3 regions of the Yersinia massiliensis genome follow, and region 1 is predicted to be linked to each of the others. Evidence: predicted binding sites of a transcription regulator. Region 1 holds the regulator's gene; each other region holds the start of a gene.

Region 1 (4,851 bases):
TGCAATTAGAGCCACGGCGAATAATATTTTCAGCAGCCTCTCAGATTTCATCACTCAATCTGCGGGTTCTCTGGATTTGAATGGTTACAGCCAAACACTAAAGTCACTCAACCATGCAGGAGTTGTTAATTTTGGCGGTAGTGGTGGAAATACCTTGAACATCATCGGAGATTATATCGGCAACAATGGATTGCTGAATATGAATGGTGTATTAGCTGCTGATGTTTCAGTGACAGACAAACTCAATGTTCAGGGTAATACATCAGGAACGACTTATGTTCAGGTTAACAATTTGGGCGGAAGCGGAGCGCAAACGCTCAATGGTATTGAGTTAATCAGTGTTACAGGTTCATCTGATGGTGAATTCATTCAAAGCGGCCGCATTATTGCTGGCGCCTATGATTATTATTTAAACCGTGGTCTGGATGCCAATGCCAATAATTGGTATCTAAACAGCACACTAGCTTCAGTCAACCCAGGCCCTGGTGGTGGTGGCGGCTTAACGCCAGATGAAGGTACCGCTCTTGGACCAAGAATTGAACGCCCAGAAGCGGGAGCCTATAGTGCTAACTTAGCTGCGGCCAATAATATGTTTTCTACTCGCCTGCATGACCGGTTAGGGGAAAGTCACTACATTGATGCGTTCACTGGCGAGCAAAAAGTCACCAGTATGTGGATGCGCAACGAAGGTGGGCATAATCGCTCCCGTGATACTAACGGCCAACTCGATACTCGAACGAATCGTTATGTCCTTCAAATTGGTGGCGATATTGCTCAGTGGAGCAATAACGATAAAGATCGTTTCCATCTAGGCGTCATGGCCGGTTATGGCAATAGCAGTAGTACTACGGACTCACGTATCTCCGGCTATAGCGCAAAAGGCTCCGTCGACGGTTACAGTACGGGTTTATATGGTACTTGGTTTGCCAATGACACCGATAAAACCGGTCTATATGTGGATAGCTGGGCACAATATAGTTGGTTTAATAACACGGTGAATGGCCAAGACCTAGCGGCCGAAGAGTATAAATCCAAGGGCGTTACCGCTTCAATTGAAAGTGGTTATACCTTCAATGTTGGCGAAAATGCAGCGAAAAATACGCGTTATTACATCCAACCGAAGGCGCAGGTGACTTGGATGGGGATAAAAGCTGATGACCACAAGGAAGCTAATGGCACTCGCGTTTCTAGCGAAGGTGAGGGGAATATCCAAACCCGCTTAGGGGCTAAAGCCTTTATGAATCACTACCGTGACCAGAATAAAGAACACGTTATTCAACCTTTCGTCGAAGCCAACTGGATCCATAATACGAAAGATTTTGGTACAAGAATGGATACTGCAATTGTTCAGCAAGAAGGCGCCGCAAATATTGCGGAGCTGAAGCTCGGCGTAGAAGGAAAGGTAAATAAAAACGTTAATCTATGGAGTAATGTTGGTCAGCAAATCGGTAACAATGGTTACAGCGATACGTCAGTGATGTTGGGCGTCAAATATAGTTTCTAATACTAACTAAAAATGAACAAATCGAGCCATTCAGCTCGGTTTGTTCGCTTTAATTTAGCGCTCACGCCGTAAAATCTCGCCATGATGGTTAGGCAGTCTAGTAACACGAAGAACTCGATATCAGGCCAGTATTGAAGTTAAAAAGACAAAATTGCGATGCTCGCCAACCCTGCGCCTTTTCATCTATCGGCGATTAACAGTAAATATGGTAAAATCCCTTCAATTCGACTGCGGCGGGATGTATATGATGAACCCTATCAATCAGGAAAAACTGCTGGCTCAAGCTGAAAGCTTGTGTCAACAACGTAACGTCCGGCTGACACCGCAACGTCTTGAAGTATTGCGCCTCATGGCACAACAGCCCGGCGCAATCAGTGCCTACGATTTATTGGATTTGCTGCGCGTATCTGAGCCTCAGGCTAAGCCTCCGACAGTTTATCGCGCATTAGACTTCTTGCTGGAACAAGGGTTTATCCACCGTGTTGAATCAGCTAACAGCTATGTGTTGTGCCATCATTTTGAAGAGCCGACCCACACCTCAGCCCTCTTTATCTGCGATAGGTGCAAGATAGTGACTGAACGTACTACGGTGGGTATCGAAGAAGCATTGGCACAATTAGCAAAACAGTCTGGTTTTACGCTGCGTCATAGTGTGGTTGAAGCGCATGGTTTATGTGCTGAATGCGGGGTAATCGAAGCGTGTGAAAGCCATGATCATTGCGATCATGACCACTCAATTGTGGCAAAAAAGAAGTGATTGAGGCAAAAGAGAGCAACGCCCAAGAATCTCGTTTAAGCTGTCGTCGATATCACGGCAGCCTTATTTTTAATATTAGCCATGACCAGCAAATATGAGACACATCCTTGTGTCGCGTCGATACAAACAATCATTCCAATGAAAATCCTAATATAGACTCTATTATTAACATGCATCATCAAAGATGATTGAATAATAAATTTAGTTAAACAACCGATATGAGGCTTATTTAATTAATAGTGATTATTCTAGCATGCAGAAATTCGAATCATTTGTATCGATATCAGATTAATTCCATTTAGTGATGTGACTACCAGCGATATTTGCTGTGGTCTTCCCAGGCCTTCACTTCTTTCTCAGCCTGCTCTTTCTGATAGCCGTATTTCTCCTGGATTTTACCGACCAGTTGGTCACGCTTTCCTTCAATAACCGTCAGGTCATCGTCAGTCAGCTTACCCCATTTCTCTTTCACTTTACCTTTAAACTGCTTCCAGTTACCGTCAGCTTGATCTTTGTTCATGATATCTCCGTAATCTTTGGATTAGTCAGTTTATTTAATTCAACACGATAAATATTTTCCATATTAATAAGCATCTAACGCCATCTATATAAACTAATAATTTATAGTTATTAACTTATTTAAGCATCAGTAGAAATATTTATCGTAGGAATAACTATAGCAGAGGAGACTGATAATTAAAGGCTGGTTGATATTAATGACTGGATTTAGATCAAGAAAGCAAAAATAGCGACTGAGAATATTCAGTTAAAACAGCAGGTAATAATGTATTATCGGAATGCTCTCAATTTAAATATGATAAGAAAGATTGTAGGGAAATGGATAATATACCCTTCTGATGGGAAGGGTATATTGCGGTCAATTAATTCAGATCCAGTCCCCATTACGGATGACGCCAACAGCCAATCCCTCAATGGTGAAGCTTTGTTCGCGCAGATCAACGACGATCGGCTCAAACTCGCTGTTCTCTGGCAGCAGCTGTACGATGCTACCCTGCTTTTTAAGGCGTTTTACTGTCACTTCATCATCGATACGTGCCACAACCACTTGCCCGTTCCGCACATCCTGCGTTTTATGTACGGCTAGTAGATCGCCATCCAGAATACCGATATCTCTCATCGACATTCCATTAACCCGCAGCAGAAAATCTGCGCTCGGCTTAAACATTGAAGGATCAACTTTATAGTGCCCTTCGATGTGTTGCTGTGCCAGCAGTGGTTCACCTGCAGCAACCCGCCCAATCAGTGGCAGGCCCTCTTCTTCTTCCATCAGCAAACGAATGCCACGCGAAGCGCCAGAGACAATCTCTATCACGCCTTTACGGGCCAATGCTTTTAAATGCTCTTCAGCAGCGTTAGGAGAACGAAATCCCAGACGCTGCGCAATTTCAGCACGGGTCGGTGGCATACCAGTTTGCGCCAAGTGATCGCGCACCAGGTCATAAACCTCTTGCTGTCTGGTCGTAAGTGCTTTCATTCCGCCCCCTGTTTGTTTATACAGTTTTGCTGTGAGTATATACAGGTAAGCGGATATTGGGAACCAAAGAGTGAATAAAAACAGGGATTAATCACAGCTTAATTGTGTCCTGTTGTGAACTCGCCGCGGCTTTATGCGCCATAGCGTCAACTCAAATGGTGCCAAAGTACAGATATCCAGACAAAAATAGCCAGCAGAACAGCTAAAAACACGGCAGCAGAGCCCATATCTTTAGCCCTGCCGGATAGCTCATGAAACTCACTGCCGATACGGTCGACTACCGCTTCAATTGCACTATTGATAACTTCAATAATAATCACTAGAACAACGCTACCAATCAATAAAATGCGGGCTACAGCATCTAAATCTAGCCAGAACGCCAGTATGATAGCCACGAGCGCAACGACAGCCTCTTGGCGAAAAGCCGCTTCATTGTGCCAAGCTGCGATTAAGCCTTTCGCAGAATAACCCGCTGCTTTGTAGATTCGGGTTAGCCCTGTTAACTGATTTGCCATGTTTTATTGCCTTTATCTTAAGGAGATGATGATTTTTACCGCTTTCTGTTGTCTCATCACCACAGATCTAAAAACCAGTTTCTGGTATCCTTGCGATGAATTGCTAACAAGAGGCTTCAAGTTGTCATGTCAGGTTGGCGTAAAATATATTATAAGTTATTGAATTTACCACTTAAATTGTTGGTAAAAAGCAAGGTTATTCCGGCAGATCCTGTGACTGAGTTAGGGTTAGACCCATCTCGTCCAATTCTGTACGTTTTACCTTATAATTCCAAGGCAGATTTGCTGACTTTGCGAGCGCAATGTCAGGCACAAGATCTGCCCGACCCTTTGATTCCATTGGAAATTGATGGCGTACAACTCCCAAGCCATGTCTTTATCGATAATGGTCCAAGGGTCTTTCGCTATTACGCACCAAAACAAGAGTCAGTGAAGTTATTCCACGATTATTTGGATTTACATCGTAATAATCCGGAATTAGATATCCAGATGCTACCGGTTTCCGTGATGTTTGGTCGCTCACCTGGGCGCGAAGGTCACGGCACACCTCATCTGCGGGTATTGAACGGCGTTGAGAAGT
Region 2 (4,851 bases), 2.1 Mb from region 1:
GCTTTTATGACACAAATGCTCTCAAGAAACTTATGCTCTTAAGAAACTCATGCTTTTAGGCCAATCACGCGTTTATGGCTATTCTATTTTCAGAACTATCCTGTTTTCAGAACTATCACGCTTCTATGATAAACACGTTATTAATTTCCTTTTATCACTTTGGTTCATCGCCTAGCAGATCTGTCCATTTTATCGCGATGTTAAATCAGGCCGCCATTAGCACGCAAAACTTGCCCATTGATCCACCCCCCATCTTCACTGACCAGAAAAGCAACGGCCGCCGCGATGTCTTCAGGCGTTCCTAATCTTTCCAATGGTGCCATTTTTGCCATTGTTTCAATCAATTCTGCTGATTTTCCATTTAGGAAAAGGTCTGTTGCCGTGGGCCCTGGTGCAACGGCATTCACCGTAATTTGACGGCCACGTAATTCTTTTGCCAAAATTGCCGTCATGGTTTCAACGGCAGCTTTGGTTGCTGCATAAACACCGTATTTTTCCAATTTCAAACCGACAACACTGGTAGAAAAGTTCACAATTCTGCCTCCTGATTTGAGGCGTTTAGCTGCTTCACGCATTCCGTTAAAACTGCCTTTGAGATTAATCGCTATTTGGCGATCAAAATGCTCATCATCGCTATCGGCAATGGCACTAAGAGAGAGTATTCCAGCGTTATTGACCAATACATCAACACCGCCAAAGGCGGCTTCTGCCGTGGAGAATAATTGTGCAACAGCAGTGGCATTGCTGATATCGGCTTTAGCGCTCAATGCCTTGCCGCCAGTTTGTTGAATCTTGCGTACTAAAGCTTCAGCTTCACTCTCGCTATGGGAGTAATTGATCAGTACGGTATATCCGTCCCGTGCCAAGCGTTCGGCAATGGCCGCACCAATTCCACGAGATGCGCCTGTGACAATGGCAACCTGCTGCGTTGTACTCACCATAATATTCTCCTGATATAAGTCTTTATCGTAGACGTAGATTTGATGGCTGAAAGCCATCCTTGTTACCGTTAAGTGATGTTGTGTGGCGACCAAATCAAGAATGCCATCTTTACTGTTTCGGATAATCCCCTATTATTCGTTAACTCTATCCGAATAAAGCGAACAATATCGTGGACAGAATAGATGCCATGCGAGTTTTTATCAGAGTCGTGGAACAGCGTAGTTTTACCCAAACTGCACAAGAACTAAACTTGCCGCGTTCTACCGTCACAGATGCCATAAAGCAGCTAGAAAAACGCTTAAATGTCCGTCTATTACAGCGAACAACGCGCCATGTTAGCGCCACATTGGATGGTGAGGCCTACTACCAACGCTGCCTACGAATTATTGCCGACATTGAAGATGCCGAAATGGCATTTGATCATGCTAAGCCTCGAGGGCTACTACGAATTGATGTGCATGGCACGTTAGCCCGCCACTTTGTTTTACCGCAATTACCTGACTTTATCGCCCAATATCCAGATATTGAGCTATTTATTAGCGAAGGCGATCGGTTGGTTGATTTGATTCGCGAAGGCATAGATGGCGTGTTACGGGTAGGCAATTTGCAAGACAGCGATATGGTTGCTCGCCGCGTCGCACTGTTACCGCAAGTCACCTGTGCTTCGCCGCAATATTTACTACGGCATGGAACACCAAATCACCCCGACCAATTGTATGGGCATCAGATGGTTGGCTTCCGGTCAAGTGCAACAGGCGGGTTGATGCCACTTGAGTTTAGCTCTCGCACTAAATCAAATAACCACGCAAAAGCCACAAAAGCGCCACCGTCATCAGGGGCACCGCCGTCGGCCAAGATTCTAGAGGTCAAATTGCCCACAGTGCTATCGGTTACGGGGGCGGAAAGCTTTGTGAGCTCAGCACGACTGGGATTGGGAATCATTCAGGTGCCACGCTACCACATCGCACCTGACTTATTAGCAGGAACACTCATTGAGATTTTGCCAGAATATGCACCACCACCGATGCCAGTCTCTTTCTTGTATCCATACAATCGTCAGCTTTCACCACGTGTGCGTATTTTCAGCGACTGGTTAAGTCAATTGTTCCTCACCGCAGGAACGAATGGCTAATGAGTAGACAGTCGTTGGACGTTGAATTTACGCGATAGTATCTATAACTATAACTAGCAGCCGAACGGTCAAGCTCGGCTGCTGGCAAGAGTTAAGATGCTTTTTCTACCGATTGATAGATATCGATATCGAAGTAGCCATCAGTTCTACCGTCATTGAGGTAGACCTCATAACATGCCCCTTCCACTGGTCGATATCCACTTTGCGGTATGTGCTGGTGATACAGTTCACCCCATGCTTTGGCGTAATCATCATCAGTTACGCGGGTATGATAGACAGCGTACAAACCGCCAGGGATGATCTGTATTTGCATTTGATCACGAAGCTCTGCTGGCAGCACATAATCATCTGCGACAGACAAGGAAACATCGGCACGTAGCTCAGCAGGTAAATTAGTTTCTGGGTTGTCCCAGTAGAGTGCAAGCCAATCTTTGCCCGGAATTTGGTACTGGGCGTATAGCGACGAAAGCTGGTCAAAGGCCCGAGGGATCGTTTCGTGATAGGGACCGACAGCCCGAATACCAACGATTTTTTGCGGTTCTTTATCCACTATTTTAAATGTCATATCGTTACCTCGACTTAATGATTTCAATAAAGACTCAGTGACTAAAATTACAACCTCACAGCAATACTGTTTATTTATACAGTATGGCGGTATTTTATGACATTTGATGGGTTTTTAACCTAGATCTGCGAAGCGCTTCGCAAAAAATCGTCCGCAAGTTCAAGCTGATGATGACTGAAAACTTTGATACCGTGGCGACGCAATAACGCGGTGGTGACCCCCTGACCGGCTCGCTGAGTGCCATTAAAATGGCCATCATAAATGCGACTGCTGCCACAAGATGGGCTACCTTCAGTCAAGATAGCCAAGACACAATGGTGTTTTTGCGCCAATTCTAATGCCTGATAAGCCCCTTGCAGAAATTCGCGGCTGACATCATTGCCCCACTGTTCAATTACTCTCGCCTGCCCTTGCAATACCGCTTCGCCATTGCCTTGCTGAATCTCAGCGGGAGGCCGAGGCACCGGCATTCCAGCCGCCAATTCAGGACAAACAAGAATCAAACGGTCTTCATCCTGCCAGCGCTGAATAATTTCGTCACTGACTGACAGTGCACTGCCGTTATAGCGCACAGGTTTACCCATCAAACAGGCGCTGATCAGGATGCGTGCAGGCTTCGATTCCGATTCCATGGTGTTATAACCTTAATTGTCATTAATTTTGATTGTTATCAACATTAATATTGTGCGGCGAATAAAAATGATAATTAAGTCGATAATATCTAATTAATAGCTGTAGGTCATGAACATAGAGCACAACATTTCCATGCCAAAAAACATGCATCACTCGTTATTCAGCCTTATTTATCACTTCTAGCACTTGGGGTAATAACTGCGCTAAGCGTGTCGCCCACTGTACTTGTCCTGCTTGATGAGTAATGAGATCTTGACGAATCTCAATTCCCACATAAGGTAACTGCCGCTGTTCGGCATGAAATGGCAAGGTAAAGTCAGTTGCATCCGTCATGGCATAGGGTTCATTAATGCCCACATGCAACTCTCTGTCTTGCTGTAAAAACGCAACCAGTTGCAAAGCAAACGCAGGATTGCGATTAAATAACGTGCCAATTTGCCACGGCCGCTCGATGTTTTTAAAAGACGGCGTGAAACTGTGCATTGAGATAATGACACTTGGCTGCCCATTATCTCGACGCTGGTTGAGTGTTTGCGTGATCAAATCGTGATAAGGCTGGAACACCTCAATGCGGCGCGCATCAGCCTCTGCCACTGTGACGCCAATATTGCGTGGGATTCGTGTGTGCTCGGAAATTTCAGGTATAGAGCTGGCAATACCTGGGGTACGGTTACAATCAATCACTAAGCGAGAATATTGCTGATGAATCAGCGTGGCATCCAAATATTCACTCAGTAAACGGGCGGTAGCCAATGAGCCAATATCCCAGCCGATATGGCGGTCAATCTCCCCAATTGCTAGGCCTAGATCACCTAATTGGCTAGGGATACGCTGCCCGGCATGGTCTGCCAGTAAAAGGAAAGGTGACTGGCCCTGTGGGCGCTCAATAACAGCGGACGGAGGCTCACCATCACGTAGTAAAGGAGACAAAGTGACATTTGACATGGCATTAATACCCGAGTTAGATATGGCGACGGTTGCCGATAATAAGTCACCATCCTAGCGGCTATTCCCCCGTTCGCCCACCTTGAACTTATAACTAAACTTTCTGGGTTATGCGATTCCCATCACGATACATACAGGTTTTTGAGCGAGTGTTATGATTGGCAACTAATGGAACGTCATTTCATGTCATAATTGCTTCCAGCTCTTTATCGGCAAATTCTTTTTGGACCAAATAGACCAATTAAAGTCATGTAGCGGAGATTTATGGAGACATTTTTTATTGATCGGATGGCAACCCCACAGGGTGAGCTGATTCTGATTGCAGATGAAGAAAACCGGTTGCGCGCCATTGATTGGACTGACCATTATGAACGTCTGATGAAATTACTACGTAATCATTACCGCGCTGAGTCCTTCACGTTAGTGGAAAAACGTAATCCCGGTGGGCTGAGTGAGAGTATGCAGCGCTATTTTGCCGGTGAGTTAGACATTATTAATGGTTTACCGGTAAAAACCGCGGGTACAGATTTTCAACGTCAAGTTTGGCACGAACTGCGGAAGATACCCTGTGGTGAAACCATTACTTATGGCGAATTGGCAAAAAGAATTAACCGCCCCACCGCGTCGCGTGCCG
Region 3 (4,851 bases), 2.1 Mb from region 1:
AAATAGCACACTGCCCAAGCTAAAAATAACAAGGGAGAATGCCGATAAATAGTTCAGGCGCTCGTTTTTTTGATAATACATATCATTACAATGCATTATATCTAGGCCATTAAATGAAGATGTGCCGTAAAAAGGCATAAAGAGTTAAATTAATTATTTTTATGCTTTCTAATTTTATTATTCCAGTTTTTGAGAGCCCTGCGTCTCTCCACCTTGATCATTGATAATAGAATAAAAGACTTGTGTCGTATTATTAGTCGCCCCTTGAGTGTTCACAGGTAAACTAAGCTCAGCAAAAGGTGCTACCATTTTATTATTTATTTTACTCAAGTTAGCCAAAACTGGGCTGTCTTTAGATGCACGAAACTCAATTTTCCTAAAGGTAATGTAATACGGTGACGCATTTTTTATTACCAACTGGTTGCCTTTCTTAGAAAAGGTCAAATGTTTCATCGCTTGTTCTGACGTCATCATTAATTCTGCTGGGCGATAAAACATTTTAATTCTGGTGCGGAAAGCCAGTTGTAGTTTGTTATCTTCGCCGGTAGCACTTTTTGTTGGCTTAGGTGGGATCTCTAACAAATTAAACCAAAAAAGCGTTTCACGATCAGTTGCTAAGCCACTGCCCGTCCGAAACAGCCGGATAGTTTGATCTCTTTTAGGATCTAAACGTATTACTGGTGGCGTAACACTAAAAGGTACCTTGATCGTATCCGGACGTGCATTCGCATCACCGTTATCAATCCAGGCTTGCAAGAGAACTGGCATATTCCCTGTATTGGAAACCTTAACTATACCTTCACGTTGCTTTTCATTGTAAATGACACGCGTCCCAGTGATCATCACTTCCGCGCGAGCAATTGTCGCCGTAATGAATAATGTGACCAAGGTGAACGCTATAAAGAATGTTTTACGCATAAGGTTTCCAATTATAGAGCGAACTAAACAGGGAGCACTAAGCTCCCATGTTGTTGCTGATAACATTGGAGATTAACTATCTCCCTCTTATCAGCCCCGCTATATCACAAGCATTACTTAGTCATAAACAATAGTATAGTCAACTTGAGTCGTTACTGTACCCGCACCGACTGAAGCGTTGTTCGCATAATACTGTGCATAATAGGCTAATGTCGCGCCACCACCAGATATATCTTCGACGACACTACTCTGACCTGCACCGCCGACCATAATAGGCGAGCTATTTTTATTTAATAGACGAACCTGAACACCTGTCGATGTGCCATTGCTGTTCAAACGACCTGTTGAGGTTTCTACCGTAGCGCCTGGCTCAAAATAAGCATAAGCATTATTCATTGACGCCCCAGAGCAACCAGATAAGACGATACTAAAAGGTGTAGTACCGGCAACCGAGTTAATCGTGCTCAATGCGCTGGCAGAGATAGTCGGTAAATTGACTGTGCCATCTTTAGTGCCATTATTTACTGAAACGCCACAAGTGGTATCAGTAATTTGGCCATTGATAGTAATAGTGCCGTCTGTAGCAAAAGCAGACTGCGCGATAAACAGACCAGTGATAGCTGCAATTAATGCGCTGGTAGTTTTAATTTTCATGTTTATTTCCCCGTGATCTTAAATATGTTTAGAACAATGTTTTTAATTAGGATTTATATCCTGAACCAGTGAAGTCCGATTTCGTTATGGCTATTATTTCATCATTTAAAACATTGTCAATTAGGCTAAAAAACACATAGGTATTACTATTTTGTAAAATAATAAGAATGAATAAGTATGAACAAAAGAAAAAAGAAAAAAGAAAAAAGAAAATAAGGTGTGGGATTTTTCATTTAACTTGTAGGAAAATACCTACATTAGATATTGAAAATAAATTACCCCATCAGTCACAAGTTAATAATAGCGACAAAAAATGAAATAAAAAAACAAGACAAAACAGAATGGTAGGAATTTTCTCATGGGATAAATGAGTGTGATAATCAAGACCACAATCATTTTTTGAGTCAAATCAAAAAAATCATAATTCATATTTATCAGAAAATGATATTTACATAATATTTACGTTGTAAAAGTGAAAATATTTTATTTTTATTAAAAAACACACACTGCTTAACACCATGCAGCATAAAAAATAACAATCATTGCTATGTTAGTTAGCCTTTAAATAGCAATGATTATCAATTAATATTGCCAATTCGAAAGTTTATGACTTCATATCCGAAAGACGCCTATTGCTGGCTGGGTAAAAACCTATCTTGTGTACCGAGAAATTTGCTCATTCTGCAGAGCACCCTAAGTCCTCCCATGTTTTTATCTCTGTCGGAGTAAGTGCGGACAATTTGGTATGAGGCCACAGGATCCAGCCTATCGTCTGCTCAAGCTAACAGATCACTATAAAATACTGGGGTCGTCGTGAATGCCCACTGGTCGGCAAAAGATTAGTCTCGTACATCTGTAGTCTTGAGAACTACGCGTTATCAAACTAAATCCCCTCTTTTAACATTGAGATAAAAAATAGCGGCAAGTCATGAATCGCGAAAATCACCTGTGGCTATTTTTATATCGATAAACAATCTAATTTACTGATTTTATCATCATAGAATAGCTAAAACGCGTTGTTTCATGCGCCTTAATACTGTACATTAACACAGTATATTATCTCTTTTTGGAAAAAAACATGCGTGTTGAATTGATTTATGACAAACGGAATGTCGCTGGTTTGGCTAATGCAGGTGAAATGATTAAGGCGGAGCTAACTAAACGTGTGCATCGTGTCTTTCCGGATGCCGACGTGAAAGTCAAAGCGATGCAAGCGAACGGCATCAATACTGATGCGAACAAACAAGAAAAATCAGTGCTCAATCGTTTGGTTGAAGAAATGTTTGAAGAAGCAGACGAATGGCTTGTCAGTGACTTTTAATCTGAAGTAATCCGAGCAATTCCGCTCGGATTAGATAGTTTTCTATTGTACTCTAATAAAATAAGCAATATTTAATATTTTTAATTTTCTTTTAATATTTAATTTAAAACATTAACCTTATATCAATGTTACCTTTCATTATCGATATTTAAGTCCATTAAAGGTTAGTAATGAAGAACGTAACATTAATTAAGAAAAGCGTATGCGCATTAGCATTGCTTATGACATGCCATATAGCCTCAGCTAGCTATAATTCAAGTATTACCGATAACTTAAAAGTGAGCACCTCACTGGGTTTATTAAGTGCAGAATCGCAAGAATCTGTCTATCAACCCGAAAACCAAGGGCATAAAGTCAGCCAACTGGATTGGAAAGTGAGAAACGCCCCCATCATCAAGATGGATATTTCATGGGATCTCTTATCTAGACTAACTTTAACGGCCAAAGGCTGGAGCACATTATCATCTGCAGATGGCTTCATGGATAATTATGACTGGCTAAATCAAAATCAAATTAATTGGAGTGAGTGGTCTCATCATAGTAAAACTAATTTAAACCATGCCAATGAAATTGATCTCAATGTCAAGTTTTGGCTTTTAAACAATAATAATTATCGTATTGGAGCCATATCCGGCTATCAGCAGAGTAACAATAGTTGGGTGGCATATGGTGGTGATTTAATTTACAGTAATGGCAGCCAACTCATTAAGCTGTCTGATGACATCATGGCCATCAGTTATAAGCAAAAATTTAATATGCCCTATATTGGGTTAGCTGGCCATTATCGCCATCAAAATTTCGAGCTTAATACAATGTTTAAATATAGCAGTTGGGTCAATGCCAATGGCTATGATAAGCATCATCTGCGTAATCAAACCTTCAACGATACCAGCAAAAACTCTCGCTATTATGGTGTCGCTATGGATGTCGGATATTATGTCACTAAAAATACCAAAGTATTTGTTGAAGCTTCTTGGAATCGATACTCCGAAGGTAAAGGAAATTCACAAATGCTCAACCAAGCAACGGGTCAGTCCATAAACACGCTAAAGGGTGCTGGTATCGCTTACCGCCACCAAACACTGTCCTTGGGTTTGCAGCATAAATTTTAATCATCCCACGCGATGTCGCCGCCAAGAATCAGCCTCAATATGTCGCCTACACACCTTTGTAGTCCTCATATTGAGGCTGACTTTATACTTTAAATATCACTATTATTTTCAACATTTTTTTGATTCTCACCAATAAACTTTAGACATTGCCTTTGTCAACTTTATGTTTTCCTTCGATATCGATTACAACTATCCCCCCCACTTTCTCACTATTACATAAAGAAGCGTTAACAATGACGCACTTATCGCCTTTTGTGACTGTGACTCAGTTCAAGTTTTACGCTGCTAAGCCGTTATTGGGATCATGCCATCCCCATTAATTAGGACGCTCTATGCTTGATTCCATTCGTTCACGTATCTTGGCTGCCTGCATCATCATCGTCGCGGGTTCTCTCGCCATTAACACTTATTTTAACTATTCCGTTGCCAACAAATATAACAGCAGTGCCATCGATAACACTTTGACTGCTGTGACCGCCAGTCATGGTGTCGGGATTGCAGACTGGGTGGCCGCTAAAACACAAATGATTGTGTCACTCAAAGACAGTGCACTGACGGCTGACCCGATACCCGCATTGCGTCAAGTGGCAGCGGCCGGTAATTTTATTAACGTTTATATTGGTTATGCCAATAAAACAGCCACCTTTTCTAATCCTGATGGCATTCCTGAAGGCTATGACCCCACTGGTCGCCCGTGGTATTTGCAAGCGGTTAAGGCTGGCAAACCCGTGGTGACTCCACCGTATGTTGATGCGGGGACTAATCAATTAGTGGTGACGTTTGCCTTACCCATTATTCAGGATGGGAATGTCAAAGGGGTATTGGCTGCCGATGTCACTATGGATA

The links. The regulator LexA, encoded in region 1, represses DNA repair genes until DNA is damaged. The targets are predictions, from matches to a motif close to TNCTGTATGTACATACAGNA.
Region 2: sbmC (DNA gyrase inhibitor SbmC) is a predicted target of LexA. The motif match lies at 2,704-2,723, and genes of this name have one in related genera.
Region 3: DA391_RS15030 (DinI-like family protein) is a predicted target of LexA. The motif match lies at 2,607-2,626, and genes of this name have one in related genera.

What each region holds. Positions count from the first base shown of each region.
Region 1 covers NZ_CP028487.1:346,566-351,416, reverse strand. The annotation lists gene DA391_RS01590 (autotransporter outer membrane beta-barrel domain-containing protein) at 1-1,504, shown strand, start outside; gene zur (zinc uptake transcriptional repressor Zur) at 1,752-2,261, shown strand; gene DA391_RS01580 (CsbD family protein) at 2,572-2,781, opposite strand; gene lexA (transcriptional repressor LexA) at 3,148-3,756, opposite strand; gene DA391_RS01570 (diacylglycerol kinase) at 3,903-4,271, opposite strand; gene plsB (glycerol-3-phosphate 1-O-acyltransferase PlsB) at 4,398-4,851, shown strand, end outside.
Region 2 covers NZ_CP028487.1:2,443,007-2,447,857, forward strand. The annotation lists gene DA391_RS11410 (SDR family oxidoreductase) at 201-941, opposite strand; gene DA391_RS11415 (LysR family transcriptional regulator) at 1,112-2,074, shown strand; gene sbmC (DNA gyrase inhibitor SbmC) at 2,166-2,639, opposite strand; gene DA391_RS11425 (DUF523 domain-containing protein) at 2,759-3,271, opposite strand; gene DA391_RS11430 (N-formylglutamate amidohydrolase) at 3,429-4,217, opposite strand; gene ogt (methylated-DNA--[protein]-cysteine S-methyltransferase) at 4,482-4,851, shown strand, end outside.
Region 3 covers NZ_CP028487.1:3,215,913-3,220,763, forward strand. The annotation lists gene DA391_RS15015 (fimbria/pilus outer membrane usher protein) at 1-81, opposite strand, end outside; gene DA391_RS15020 (fimbrial biogenesis chaperone) at 178-918, opposite strand; gene DA391_RS15025 (fimbrial protein) at 1,036-1,572, opposite strand; gene DA391_RS15030 (DinI-like family protein) at 2,651-2,893, shown strand; gene DA391_RS15035 (omptin family outer membrane protease) at 3,064-4,005, shown strand; gene DA391_RS15040 (methyl-accepting chemotaxis protein) at 4,338-4,851, shown strand, end outside.